3 regions of the Mesorhizobium sp. DCY119 genome follow, and region 3 is predicted to be linked to each of the others. Evidence: predicted binding sites of a transcription regulator. Region 3 holds the regulator's gene; each other region holds the start of a gene.

Evidence for each region. Region 3 encodes PhoB, which activates phosphate uptake and scavenging genes when phosphate is short. Its sites were predicted from a motif close to TGTCATNNANCTGTCAT; they were not measured.
Region 1: the regulator PhoB is predicted to act here: its motif matches at 2,751-2,767, upstream of DZG07_RS04830 (YdcH family protein).
Region 2: the regulator PhoB is predicted to act here: its motif matches at 2,754-2,770, upstream of DZG07_RS03375 (DUF2794 domain-containing protein).

Annotation. Positions count from the first base shown of each region.
Region 1 is NZ_CP031834.1:1,014,634-1,019,296, forward strand. It holds gene DZG07_RS04810 (NAD(P)H-quinone oxidoreductase) at 1-223, opposite strand, end outside; gene DZG07_RS04815 (DUF1192 family protein) at 423-617, shown strand; gene DZG07_RS04820 (MFS transporter) at 699-1,946, shown strand; gene DZG07_RS04825 (metalloregulator ArsR/SmtB family transcription factor) at 1,990-2,253, shown strand; gene DZG07_RS04830 (YdcH family protein) at 2,503-2,682, opposite strand; gene DZG07_RS04835 (DUF465 domain-containing protein) at 2,919-3,122, shown strand; gene purE (5-(carboxyamino)imidazole ribonucleotide mutase) at 3,237-3,734, shown strand; gene DZG07_RS04845 (5-(carboxyamino)imidazole ribonucleotide synthase) at 3,731-4,663, shown strand, end outside.
Region 2 is NZ_CP031834.1:714,122-718,784, forward strand. It holds gene DZG07_RS03360 (ABC transporter permease) at 1-654, shown strand, start outside; gene DZG07_RS03365 (Bax inhibitor-1/YccA family protein) at 886-1,665, shown strand; gene DZG07_RS03370 (GNAT family N-acetyltransferase) at 1,777-2,346, shown strand; gene DZG07_RS03375 (DUF2794 domain-containing protein) at 2,352-2,738, opposite strand; gene DZG07_RS03380 (DUF1223 domain-containing protein) at 3,195-3,959, opposite strand; gene DZG07_RS03385 (ceramidase domain-containing protein) at 4,153-4,663, shown strand, end outside.
Region 3 is NZ_CP031834.1:1,130,815-1,135,477, forward strand. It holds gene pstB (phosphate ABC transporter ATP-binding protein PstB) at 1-622, shown strand, start outside; gene phoU (phosphate signaling complex protein PhoU) at 656-1,363, shown strand; gene phoB (phosphate regulon transcriptional regulator PhoB) at 1,485-2,174, shown strand; gene DZG07_RS05490 (ROK family protein) at 2,193-3,434, opposite strand; gene xylF (D-xylose ABC transporter substrate-binding protein) at 3,712-4,663, shown strand, end outside.

The sequences.
Region 1 (4,663 bases), 120 kb from region 3:
CTTCGAGGCCGGGAAGGTCGGAGGCGCCGGGCGGCGGTGGATAGGCGCCCTTGCGCTGCTGCACGTCGGGCCGGTTGACGCCGGCGGCCTTGACGCGGATCAGGATCTCGCCGGCTTCCGGCTTGGGCACGTCGCGCCTTTCGGCCTTCAGCACCAGCGGGCCGCCGGGCGTCGAAATCGCCACTGCCGTCATCTTGTCCGGAATTGCCGCCTTGCTTGCCATTTTTATCTCCCTTCCCACTGGTGTGGTGTCGGCCTACGTTCTTGCCCGTCCTTATGGAGCGTGTCGCCGCGACAGGCAAACAGCGATCGGGCAGCGAAAGGCTTCCAATTCGTCACGACTGCCCTAAGCTCTTGTTCCGACGTCCTATCCCGCCGGCAAAATCCGGGCTTTCGGGATCGGACAACAAGGAGACGAGACCATGGCGATCTTCGAGGACGAGCCGAAAATACCCGCAAGCGCCCATGTCATCGGGCAGGATCTTTCGCTGCTGTCGGTGTCGGAACTGTCAGAGCGAATCAGTCTGCTCCAGGCCGAGATCGTGCGGCTGGAGGCCGAACTGAAGACGAAGGACGCCACCAAGAATGCAGCGGAGGCGCTGTTTCGGCTGAAATAGTCGAAAGATGTCGTAAGCGCGCCGTCGAAAAACCCGATTATCGGTATTTTCAGGCAGCGGAAACCAAAGCCGGGGAGACGCATGTTCGCAGCCTACAGACCGATTCTCTCGCTCCTGCGCGGCACGGCCTTTCTGCTGGCGGCCTCGGGACTTCACGGTCTGCTCCTGCCATTGCGCGGGCAGGAAGAAGGTTTTTCGACCGCTGCCCTCGGCCTGATGGGCACTGCCTGGGCTGGCGGTTTCGTCGCCGGCTGCTTCTTTGCGCCGCGGCTTGTGCGGCGGGCCGGGCATGTGCGGGCCTTCGGGGCGTTCGCCGCTTCGGGCGCGATCGTTGCGCTGCTCACCGGGCTGATGATCGACGAATATATCTGGATCCTGCTGCGCGCCTTCACCGGCTTCACCATGGCCGGCGCCTTCATGGTCATCGAAAGCTGGCTCAACGAAAAAGCCACCAACGAGAATCGCGGCACCGTCTTCGGCCTCTATATGATGGTCACCTACGCCTCGATCATGGCCGGCCAGATGATCGTCGCCTTTGGCGACGTCAAATCGGCCTCGCTGTTCATGGTCGCCGGCATCTTCTTCTGCCTGTCGCTGATCCCGACCGCGGTCTCGACCGCCTCGACGCCGCTGCCCTTGCAGGACGTGTCGCTCGACCTGAAGGGACTTTACGCCAATTCGCCGGTGTCCTGCGTCGGCTGTTTTCTCACCGGCGTCGCCAACGGCGCCTGGGGTACGCTGGGTGCCGTCTATGGCGCGCGCATCGGCATTTCCACGCCCGAGATCGCGCTGATGATGAGCCTTGTCGTGGTTGCCGGGGCGGCCATGCAGCTGCCGATGGGCCGCATCTCCGACAGAACCGACCGCCGTTTCGTGCTGGCAGCAGCCGCATTCATTTCTGCGATCGTCGGCGTGCTGACCTTCCTCACCGGCCCCCGCACGGGCGTGCTGGTCATCACCATGACGGCCGCCTATGGCGCGTTTGCCTACACGCTCTATTCGCTGGCGGTCGCGCATGCCAACGACCACGCCCGCCCGGAGGATTTCGTAAAAGTGTCGGGCGGGCTTCTGCTGCTTTACGGCTTCGGCACGATGATCGGCCCGATCATCGGTGCGGCGCTGATGGGCTATCTCAGCCCGGAAAGCCTGTTCCTGGCCACAGCGCTCGCGCATTTCTCGCTCGCCGGCTACACGCTGCTGCGCATCAGCCGCCGCGCGCCGGTGCCGGTGGAGGATCGCGAGGCCTTCAAGACGCTGCCGTCCGAGCGCGGCGTGACCCCGGAAGCCGGCCGGCTCGACCCGCGCACGCCGCCAGAACCGGCGGAATAACAAGGCGGTTGAGATTGGCGGCAGATTGCCGCACAAATAGGGAATGATCCTTTCCGATGCGTTCCTGGCCATTGCGGATCCCAACCGGCGCCACCTCCTGGAGGAGTTGCGGCGCGGTCCCAAGACGGTCGGCGAACTGGCGTCCGGATTGCCCGTCTCCCGCCCCGCCGTCTCCCAGCATCTGAAGGTCCTGCTCGACGCCGGCCTGGTCAACGCAACGGCCGAAGGCACCAGGCGGGTCTATGCCGTCAGCGCCGGCGGCTTCCTCCAGCTTAATGTCTGGCTCGATCAGTTCTGGGAAGCCTGACCGGCAACGCCGTCGCGTCGGCCTGTGAATAACAGGTTGTGAATAGCGGGGAAATCTCAGCCTGAATCAGGATCGGACCGAATGCATGAAGCGGCTTTCGGAGGCTCCAAACAAACAGAGCGGCCGTGCTTCCATCTGGTCGCAGGCCGCTCCGTATTTCTGACAGGGATAAAAAAACCTACTGACCCGGCGGCTAACCGCGCCGCCGGCGGAAGAACGCGCAAAGTGCGCGTCTATGCAAAACTGATTTTAGTGGGTGGTCGGGTTTGCCTTCAGTTTTTCAATCTCGTCCTTGAGTGCCAGCTTGCGCCGCTTCAGATTCACGATTTCGAGGTCGTCCACCGATGGATGGTTCAGCGCTGTGTCGATTTCGCGCTCGATGTCGCCGTGCTTCCGCTGCAACTCTTCAAGATGGTTGGCAAGAGACATGATTGGAGCTCCCTTTCATGGTTTCCTCGATTGCGCGCCACAGACGGTTCCTCCGCAGGTCCCGTACTGTGACGGCACGATGACAGTCTGCCACCAGATGACCGGGATGTCGAATGTGGCGTGGTAGCATTTCCTGAAAGATTGAAATGTGGTATGGGCTTCGCGCCGGGGGGAATTCCACGTCCGGCCTTGCCTCTGGGTGCTTTCGGGCACCCGAAATTTTGCAGACGGTGGACATGTCAGATCAGGAACAGACCGAGATTCGTCTCGAGTTTGCAAAGCTAAAGCAGGAGCACGCCGATTTCGACGCGGCGATCAACGCGATGATTGCGATGGCTTGTGATCCGCTGCAAATTCAGCGCATGAAAAAGAAGAAGCTGCTGCTGAAAGACCGGCTGTCGAAGCTGGAAGATAAAATGATTCCGGACATCATCGCCTAGCGGCAGCGCAGCCGCTTCTCGTCGCAAGACTTCTTGCGGGACGCCGTTCATTTCGCTAATCGGCTGGCAGCAATTTCTATCGTGCCTGTTTCCAGCAAAGCAGAGGCCAGAGATTTGAGCACAGCGCGCGCCGACGTCGCCATCATCATGGGAAGCCAGTCCGACTGGGCGACAATGCGTCACGCCGCCGAGACGCTGGAAGCGCTCGGCATTGCGCATGACACGCGCATCGTGTCGGCGCATCGCACGCCGCAGCGGCTCTACGATTTCGCCAAGGGGGCTAAGGCCGAAGGGTTCAAGATCGTGATTGCAGGCGCTGGGGGTGCCGCGCATCTTCCCGGCATGACCGCGGCTTTGACATCGCTGCCGGTGTTCGGCGTGCCGGTCGAATCGAAGGCTCTTTCAGGACAGGATTCGCTTCTGTCGATCGTGCAGATGCCGGCTGGCATACCGGTCGGAACCTTGGCCATCGGCAAGTCCGGCGCAGTCAATGCGGCCCTGCTGGCTGCTGCCGTGCTCGCACTTTTTGATGAAAAGCTCGCAGAGCGCCTGGATGCCTGGCGTGCCGAGCAGACCGCCAAGGTCGCGGACCATCCCATGGATGACGCATGAGCGGACCTCTCCCCGCCGGCTCGACGATCGGCATCATCGGCGGCGGCCAGCTCGGTCGCATGCTGGCGATGGCTGCCGCCCGCCTCGGCTATCGCACGGTGATCCTTGAGCCGCAGGCCGATTGTCCGGCATCGCAGGTGGCCAACAGCCAGATCGTTGCTGCCTATGACGATAGTGCCGCCCTTGCCGAACTTGCACGCGCAAGTGCGGTCGTGACCTATGAGTTCGAAAACGTGCCGGTGTCCGCCGCCGAGCTTCTTGCGCGTTCGGTGCCGGTCTATCCGCCGGCCCGCGCCCTCGAGGTCTCGCAGGACCGTGTGGTGGAAAAAAGCTTTCTCAACGGCATCGGCATTCCAACCGCCGATTTTCGCGCCGTCGACAGTGACGAAGACCTTGGCGCGGCGCTCGAAGCCTTCGGCGGTGCCGGCGTGCTGAAGACCCGCCGCATGGGTTATGACGGCAAGGGCCAGCGCCTGTTCCGCAACACCCCGCCGGATGGCGCCGACGGCGCTTATACCGCCATGGGCGGCGTGCCGCTGGTCCTGGAAGCCTTCGTGAGTTTCGACCGCGAGATTTCCGTTATCGCCGCGCGCGGCCGTGACGGGGCGCTTTCGGCCTATGACCCCGCCGAGAACGTCCACAGCAGCGGCATCCTGCACAGCTCGACCGTGCCGGCGACGATCTCTTCGCAGACCGCCCGGAGTGCCACCGAAGCCGCTTTCGCCATTCTTGAGGCGCTCGACTATGTCGGGGTCATCGGCGTCGAATTCTTCGTGCTTCCCAATGGCTCGCTGCTCGTCAACGAGATCGCGCCGCGCGTCCACAATTCGGGCCACTGGACGGAAGCTGCCTGCGCCAACTCGCAGTTCGAGCAGCATATCCGTGCGATCGCCGGGCTGCCGCTCGGCGCGGCCGCGCGACATTCGGAT
Region 2 (4,663 bases), 420 kb from region 3:
GTCAATGTGCTTGGCCGCAACGTGACGGCAAAGATCGCCAATTTCCGCGAAGTGCAGTGGGAATCGATGGGCATCAATTTCGTCATGGTGTTTTCGCCCAACACTTTTGCCGGTGCGCCGCACTCATGGCTGGCGACACTTCTGACGCCGAAGGCCGACAGCGCCGAGGAGACGCGGCTGCTCAACGCGGTCACCCGCGCCTTTCCGGCCGTGACCACGGTGCGCGTCAAGGACGCGCTGGAGGTGGTCAACCGCATCGTCGGCCAGCTCGGCACGGCGATCCGCGCGGCGGCAAGTGTGGCGTTGATCGCGTCGGTGCTGGTGCTGGCCGGCGCGCTCGCCGCCGGCAACCGGGCGCGGGTCCATGATGCGGTGGTGCTGAAGACGCTGGGCGCGACGCGGCGGACGCTGATTGCCGCCTTCTCGCTCGAATACATGCTGATCGGCCTGGCGACGGCGGTGTTCGCGCTCGCTGCCGGCGGCGTCGCGGCGTGGTTTGTTGTCGCACGAATCATGACGCTGCCTTCGCGTTTTCTACCCGAGGTGGCGGTGGCAACGATCCTGATCGCGCTCGCCGTCACGGTAGGCATCGGCCTGATCGGCACATGGAGAGTGTTGGGACACAAGGCGGCGCCGGTGCTGCGGAATCTGTAGCGGGTCGCCCTGTCAATCGATCGAACGAGCTAGGCGCGGCTAGTCCTGATGGCAAAAAAAGGGTATTTTTTGGCCATTTCCTGCAATCACGCGGCATTGCGGGGTGTAACGGGTCTTGTTCTCGTCAAAAAGAATCATCATATTTGCCGCAGGCATGCTGGAGTCCCGCCAGCGGCGCCTGGGTTCATTTGAACCTGACACCCGACGGGGCAGAAGCAATAGAGGAAATCAATGGCTGACCTTCGCAACTATCAGACGCATGTCGCAAACGCGGGTACCCGCGCCGACAGCGTCATCGACGAGGGCCTGCGCGCCTACATGCTCAAGGTTTACAACCTTATGGCGCTTGGGCTCGCAATCACCGGTGTGGCCGCTCTCGCCACCATGATGATGGCGACCACCAACGATCCGGCGACCGCCGTCGCCACACTTGCCAACGGCAAGATGCTGACCAACCTCGGTGTGGCCCTTTATGGTTCACCGCTGAAGTGGGTCGTCATGCTCGCTCCGCTCGGCATGGTGTTCTTCCTGAGCGCCCGTATCCAGTCGATGAGTGTTTCCGGCGCGCAGACTGCGTTCTGGGTCTTCGCCGCCCTCATGGGCCTGTCGCTGTCGTCGATCTTCCTGGTCTTCACGGCGCAGAGCATCACGCAGACCTTCTTCGTGACCGCCGCCGCCTTCGGTGCGCTGTCGCTGTTCGGCTACACCACCAAGCGTGACCTGACCGGTATGGGCACCTTCCTGGTGATGGGCGTGTTCGGCCTGATCATCGCCATGGTCGTCAACATCTTCCTGGGCTCGCCGGCCCTGCAGTTCGCCATTTCGGCTATCGGCGTGCTGATATTCTCCGGCCTCACCGCCTACGACACGCAGAAGATCAAGGAAATGTATTTCGAGGGTGACGACGTGCTCGTTGCCGGCCGCAAGGCCATCATGGGCGCGCTGACGCTCTATCTCGACTTCATCAACCTGTTCACCTTCCTGCTGCAGTTCCTCGGCAACCGCGAGTAATCGCGACCGCTGCTGGACCAGCAACAAGACGAGGGCGGCCCAAAAGGCCGCCCTTTTCTTTTATGGAACACTCTGCTCAAATTCGGGCACGTCAATTAGAGTGCATAAATTATGAGCAGCATCAATATCAGGCCGGCAGAGGCTTCGGACCTCGATTCGATTACGGAGATCTACGCGGACGCGGTCGATCATGGCACGGCGAGCTACGAACTGGAGCCGCCATCACGGGTAGAAATGGGCGAGCGATTCGCCAGCTTGCGGGCAGAGGGGTACCCCTATGTCGTCGCCGAAGAGGGTGGCCGAATCATCGGCTATGCCTATGCCGGAGCCTTCCGCGCCCGTCCGGCCTACCGCTTCATCGTCGAGAATTCCATCTATGTCGCGCCGCAAGCCAAGGGCAAGGGCGTCGGCCGGGCGCTGCTTGAACGGCTGATCGCTGAAGCGACCGCGCTAGGCTTCCGGCAGATGATCGCGGTGATCGGCGACGGCTCACCGCAGAGCCCGTCGGTCAGGCTGCATGAGAAGCTGGGCTTCATCCATTCAGGCAAGCTGGAAGGGTCGGGCTACAAGCATGGCCGCTGGCTCGACACGGTGTTCATGCAGTTTCCGATGAATGGCGGTGCCGAGCTGCAACCCGATCCGGACTCGCTGCCGGAGCGGAAGTTCCGCGGAAAAGTATAGCGAAATCAGGCTTCTACGAGTTTCAGCGTCTTGTCGAAGACGCCGAGCACGCGGGCGAGCTCATGCCCGCGCTTGAGGATCAGGCCGCCGGCTGCGACGACGCTGAAGGCACCCTGCTTGCGGGCGAGCTTGGGGTTCTTGACGATCTGGAACAGCGGCGTCTCGCTGGCGCGCCGGAATACGGAGAACACGGCGCGGTCTGGAAGGCGGTCTATGGCATAGTCGCGCCATTCGTTTGCGGCGACCATCCGGCCATAAAGACGAAGAATCTGCTCGAGCTCACGCCTCTCGAAGGAAACCGGTAGCTCCTGCCGCTCGCGCCTGGCCTCGTGAAGGGGAATCAATATTGCTGATTCCTGCCCATCCTCCGCTCCACCTCCGCGATCGGTCATGCAGCTTAACCTTCCGTGACAGTTTGGCGACAAGAGAGTCGCGCTTTCGCCCGTGAAAAGCAAGCCCCGCCGCTCGAATACGCCCTAGGGTAGAATCAAGCCGGGTTCCTGTAACAAATCCGTACACTCTGTTTTTATAGGTGATACGCTGCCACAATTCTGACACCTTTTGCACAAGCTGCCGCCTCAATGTCAGTCGACTTTGCGGGTGTTGCCTGAGACGGTTCGGTCCGGCACCGGCCTGTAAACCCCAAGCCCCCCGCCCACGGGTCAGAGTCGGATCGAACCAACCTCAGCTTCCTCAAGGAGGCTGAGTGCGACGATCCCAAATAAATTGGAACCGGTGTCAGCTCAGTTTGGCCCCGGTTTTTTGTTGGCCGAATGCCGGCGGCCGCCGCATTCGGCTTGCAAAGAAGTATCGCGCAGGCTGCTTCAGATGGCGCCCGGCACGGCTAGTCAGATGCGGTTGCCGTCCGGCTTGCGGTAGATGGCGGCGCCCAGGACGGGGCCGGGCATGCCATCCTTGCCGACTGCCTGGAGCAGCACGGCGAAGCCGCCCTTGGTGGCGATCTTGGTTGCCGGCAGTTCATACCGTGCGGCCTTGCCGTGCCACATTCCGGCGCTCTGGATATCGGACACCGCGTTGACATATGTGACTGTGCGGCCCTTGTTTTCGCCCCGGGGCACGGCAATTGCCTGAGGCGCATCGAAATAGACCAGAACGACATGGGCCTTGGCAGAGCTCTGGTTCGCCGCCGATCCCGTTTCGATGACCAGGCTTTCGCCGGTAAGCTTGACGCTCACGTCGACGCTGAGGCCTTGCTCGGCTTTGTTCAGCTCGTCGAACGCATCCAGTATGTCGTCGCGCTTGGCGCCGTTGACGTGGATGCGGCCGTTGATCACTGCCTGGGGGGTGTAGACGGAGCGCGTCCCGAAGGAGCGCATATAGGCGTATTGGCGGTCTGTGCTGTCGGGGCTGCTGAGGGTGTCGCGCCAGCCGAGATAATCCCAATAGTCGACATGATAGGCGAGCGCCACGTAGTCACCGCCGGTAGCGAATTTTTCGAACAAAGCGTCGGCCGGGGGGCAGGAACTGCAGCCCTGGCTGGTGAACAGCTCGATCACGCCGGCAGGCCGCGTGCCGTCGGCTGCCGCCGCCGCCGTAAGGGCCGGCATCGCCAGCGCTACCACCGCCAGCCGAGAGAAAAAACGCAATTCCATGGTCGTTCCACAATCCCCACCGGCCTTTGGCCGAGTTTTTCATTGCCGAAACAATAGGCAGTGCGGCAATCAACGGGAAGTCACGTTGCGGTGACATAGTGACCTGGACGTGCCTTATAGTGTTGTAACGAGTGGTAAAGGTGCCAAGGCTAACGTTAGGGATATTGAAGCGCCAGCCAAAGAACTTTCGAGAATGCCCAACACCCTTTTCGATCATGTTGATCTCTACTGCGAAAGATTGGGCCCGGAACTCTGGGCGGAGCCGGCCAACGCCCTGACAAATCTGGCCTTTGTTCTCGCAGGCCTGTGGGGCGTGCGGGAAGTGCGCAGGCGCGGCACCGGCACGTTCGCCGAAGTGCTGGCGTGGTGGGCGGTGGCAATCGGCATCGGCTCGGCCCTTTTTCATACCTTCGCCAACAAGCTGACGATCTGGGCCGACGTGCTGCCGATTGCCGGCTTCACCCTTGCCTACACGCTCTTGAACCTGCGCCGCTTCCTCGGCTTCGGCTGGCCGAAGGCGATCGCGATCTTCGTGGGCTTCTATGCGGTGGTCGGATTTCTCACCTTCATGGTGCCCGACTGGCTGCGGCTGGCCTCGAACGGCTCGACGGGCTATCTGCCGCCGTTCCTGGCCCTGATCTTCTTCGGCATTCTGGTGACGGCGCATGGCAACCGCGCCGGCTGGTACAATCTGGCGGCTGCGG
Region 3 (4,663 bases):
CCTGCGCTGCCTTAACCGCATGAACGACACCATCGACAGCGCGCGGGTGACCGGCAAGATCACGCTCGACAACGAAGACATCTACGACAAGAACATCGACGTGGTCGAACTGCGCGCCCGCGTCGGCATGGTCTTCCAGAAGCCGAACCCGTTCCCGAAGTCGATCTACGAGAACGTCGCTTACGGCCCGCGCATCCACGGCCTGGCCAAGAAGAAATCCGAACTCGACCATGTCGTCGAGACCAGCCTGAAGAAGGCCGGCCTGTTCAACGAGGTCAAGGACCGCCTGCTCGAACCCGGCACCGGCCTTTCCGGCGGCCAGCAGCAGCGCCTGTGCATCGCGCGCGCGATCGCGGTTTCACCCGAAGTGATCCTGATGGATGAGCCGTGCTCGGCGCTCGATCCGATCGCGACTGCAAGGGTCGAGGAACTGATCGACGAACTGCGCCAGAACTACACGATCGTCATCGTCACCCACTCGATGCAGCAGGCCGCGCGCGTTTCGCAGCGCACGGCGATGTTCCATCTCGGCTATCTCGTCGAAGAAGGTGCGACCGACAAGATGTTCACCAACCCCGACGACAAGCGAACCCAGGACTACATCACCGGCCGCTTCGGCTGACGCGAACACGACGCGGATTGCAAGGACAGCATCATGGGCGAACATACCGTCACCTCTTTCGATGAAGATCTGGGACATATCGACCGTCTCATCCGGGATATGGGCGACCTGGCCGGCTCGATGGTCAGCGCTTCGATCCAGGCGCTGGTCCAGTCGGACAATGCGCTCGGCCAGCGCGTCGTTTCGGACGACGCCATCATGGACGCGCGCCAGCGCGAGCTCGATGAGCGCGCGATCACGCTGATCGCCAAGCGCCAGCCGATGGCGCAGGACCTGCGCGCCGTGGTCGGCGCCATCCGCATGGCCGGCGATCTGGAGCGAATCGGCGACCTTGCCAAGAACATCGCCAAGCGCGTCAGCGCTGTCGGCCAGAGCGCTACGCCGCGCGACCTTGCCCATTCGATCGAGGCGATGTCGGGCATGGTGCTGGATCAGGTTCGGGAGGTGGTCGACCACTATGTGTCGCGTCGGCCTGAAGAGTTGCAGGCGCTGCGCGCCGCCGATGAGAAGATCGACGTCAAATACACCGCCGTGTTCCGCGAGCTCCTGACCTACATGATGGAAGACCCGCGCAACATAACCGCTTGCACACATCTCCTGTTCTGCGCCAAGAATCTGGAGCGTATCGGCGACCATGTCACCAACATTGCCGAAAACGCCTATTATGTGATGACCGGCAAGCAGCTTCCGCTCAATCGGCCGAAGCAGGACGAAACTTCGATGACTGCACCGGCCGCGTGAGGCGGGTCGGCAGCGAAGCTTTAAAAGGGTAAGCTTGTTCCACCGGCGGTGCGAACCCGCCGGACACCATGCGAAAGGCGAGGGGGCTCGAACCGGATCGCGTTAACAGGACGGCAAATTGATGATCGCACCCAAAGTCATGGTGGTCGAAGACGAAGAGCCGCTGGGCGTGCTGCTTCGCTATAATCTCGAATCGGAAGGCTATCAGGTCGAGATCGTGCCGCGCGGCGACGAGGCCGAAATCCGGCTTCAGGAAAACGTACCCGATCTTCTGGTGCTGGACTGGATGCTGCCGGCGGTTTCCGGCATCGAGCTTTGCCGGCGGCTGAGAATGCGCCCCGAAACCGAGCGCCTGCCGATCATCATGCTGACGGCGCGTGGTGAAGAAAGCGACCGCGTGCGCGGGCTTTCCACCGGGGCCGACGACTATCTGGTCAAGCCGTTCTCAACGCCGGAATTCATGGCGCGGGTGAGGGCGCTTTTGCGCCGCGCCAAGCCGGAAGTGCTGTCCAGCGTGCTCAAGGTCGGCGACATCGTGCTCGACCGCGAGGCGCACCGCGTCTATCGCAAGAAGAGCGAGATCAAGCTTGGGCCGACGGAATTCCGCCTGCTCGAATTCATGATGCGCCATCCCGGCCGAGTCTTCTCGCGCAGCCAGCTTCTCGACAATGTCTGGGGCGAGACGATCTATATCGATGAGCGCACGGTGGACGTGCATGTCGGCCGGTTGCGCAAGGCCGTCAACACGGGCCGCATGCCCGATGTCATCCGCACCATTCGCGGCTCGGGCTACGCCATCCGCGAGGACTGAGCGGTTGCCTGACGCTTCTCAGGCAACCTTGTGGCCGGCTGCTGCCGGGCTTGAGCCCGGCGCAAAAATCTCCTGATCGACAAAGGTCAGCGCCTGCATGGTGCTGCCCTCGCGGATGAGTGGTAGCTCGTTCGGCTCTGTATCGAAGGAAATCGCCTTGTTGTGCTGGCCGCCGGCGGTCTTGTCGATCGCTTCGCGCAGCGCCGGCTCGATCAGGTCGAAAGCGGTCGCGCCGATGCCGACGACGGCCACCGGAGCAGGATCGATCAGCGCGAACAGGCTTCCCAAGCCGAAGCCGATCGCTTCGCCGGCCTTGCGGAACGCTTCGCGCTCGGGGCCGGGCCCTGCACGCGCCACATCTGCCAGCATGCGCATGTCGCCATCGCTGATGTCGGCAAGCGGCGCGTCGTCTTCGCTTGCCTGTTTTGCCTTACGCCATATTGCGTAGTTGCCGGCATAGGCTTCGACGCAGCCGCGGCGGCCGCAGCGGCAGAGCGCGCCATCGGGCCGGTGGATCATATGGCCGAACTCGCCGCCGGAGGATTGCGTGCCGGTGAAGAGGTCGCCCTTCAGCACCATGCCCATGCCGATGCCGTGCGAAAGCAGCACGGCGATGAAGTCGTTGTGGTAGCGCTCGGGCTTGCGCCATCTCAGCGCCACCGCGATCATGTTGCAGTCGTTCTCGACGGTCACCGGAATGCCGGTTGCTTCCTCGATGATGTCGGCGAACGCGATGTGGGTATGCGCCGTGATCGGCGTCCACAGCATGGCTCGGGAGGTGGAATCGGTGATGCCCTGCACGGCCATGCCGATGCGCATCACGCGCCGGCCGGCCGATTTACGCAGCGCGATCTGCCGGCGCACCATGGCCACGCATTCGCCGATCAAGCCGTCGCGCGACATGGTTAGCGTTTCAAGCTTGCGCTCTTCCTCGGACACGACCTCACCGGAATAGTCGACGATCGCGACCGAAAGGAAGTTCAGGGAAAGGACGACGGTGACGATTTCGGCGGCATCGGGGTTCAGTTCCAGCGCCACCTGTGGCCGCCCGCGCTTTTGTGACGACGCCTCGGGTCCCTTGGCCTCCAGCAGGATGCCCTCGGCGATGAGGTCCGACGAGATTGCGGAAATGGTCGAGTGGCTGAGGCCGGTCGAGCCGGCGATTTCGGTGCGCGACGGCTGTTGCGCCTGGCGCACGGCGGCAATGACCATGGCGCGGTTGCGCTTGCGCAGATCGTCGTGACGGATCGCGACCGACATGTTTTCGTATTCCTCCCGGGAGCCTGTTCATTCCGCCGAAGCGGAACGGCTCCTGCCTTGTTGTTGGACCGCGATCACTCCTCGGACGAGGGTTCCTGGCCTTTGCAACCGTTGCGAACCATCCCTTCACCAGACAGGCCCGTCAACAGCGGCACAAGGATATTGACAGAACTCTGCGCATGCGTCATTCTTTTTTTCGAGGCTCGAAAAAAAGAGCTTCTGGGTGGGCCCGAGGGCCAAAGTATCGTTGCGCTGTCATGGCGCCAGGGAGGAAATCATGAAGAAGTTTGCAACCGCCATGCTGGCGGGTGTTGCGCTGTCCATGTCGCTGGGCGCTGTTGCGCATGCGAAGGACAAGATCGTCGGCGTGTCGTGGTCGAATTTCCAGGAAGAGCGCTGGAAGACCGACGAAGCCGCGATCAAGGCTGCTCTCGAAGCATCCGGCGACAAGTACATTTCCGCTGACGCGCAGTCGTCGGCTGCCAAGCAGCTCACCGACGTCGAAAGCCTGATCAGCCAGGGCGCCAACGCGCTCATCATCCTGGCACAGGATTCGAGCGCCATCGGACCGGCCGTCGAAAAGGCCGTTGCCGAAGGCATTCCGGTTGTCGGCTATGACCGCCTGATCGAAAACAAGGACGCCTTCTACCTGACCTTCGACAACAAGGAAGTCGGGCGCATGCAGGCCAAGGGCGTGTTCGACGTCAAGCCGGAAGGCAACTACGTCTTCATCAAGGGCTCGGGTTCCGATCCGAACGCGGACTTCCTGTTCGCTGGTGCAATGGAAGTGCTCAAGGACGCGATCGACTCGGGCAAGATCAAGAATGTCGGCGAGGCCTATACCGATGGCTGGCTGCCCGCCAACGCGCAGAAGAACATGGAGCAGTTCCTGACCGCCAACGACAACAAGGTCGATGCAGTCGTTGCCGCCAATGACGGCACTGCCGGCGGCGCGATTGCCGCTCTCGACGCCCAGGGCCTGGCCGGCTCGGTTCCGGTTTCGGGACAGGATGCCGACCATGCAGCACTCAACCGCATCGCGCTTGGCACCCAGACCGTTTCGGTGTGGAAGGACTCGCGCGAACTCGGCAAGACTGCAGCCGAAATCGCCTCGCAGCTCGCTGACGGCACCGCGATGGACAAGATCGCGAACGCCGTGAAGTTCGACGGCGGCCCGAACAAGGTCGAGATGACCTCGGTGTTCCTGAAGCCGGTTCCGGTCACCAAGG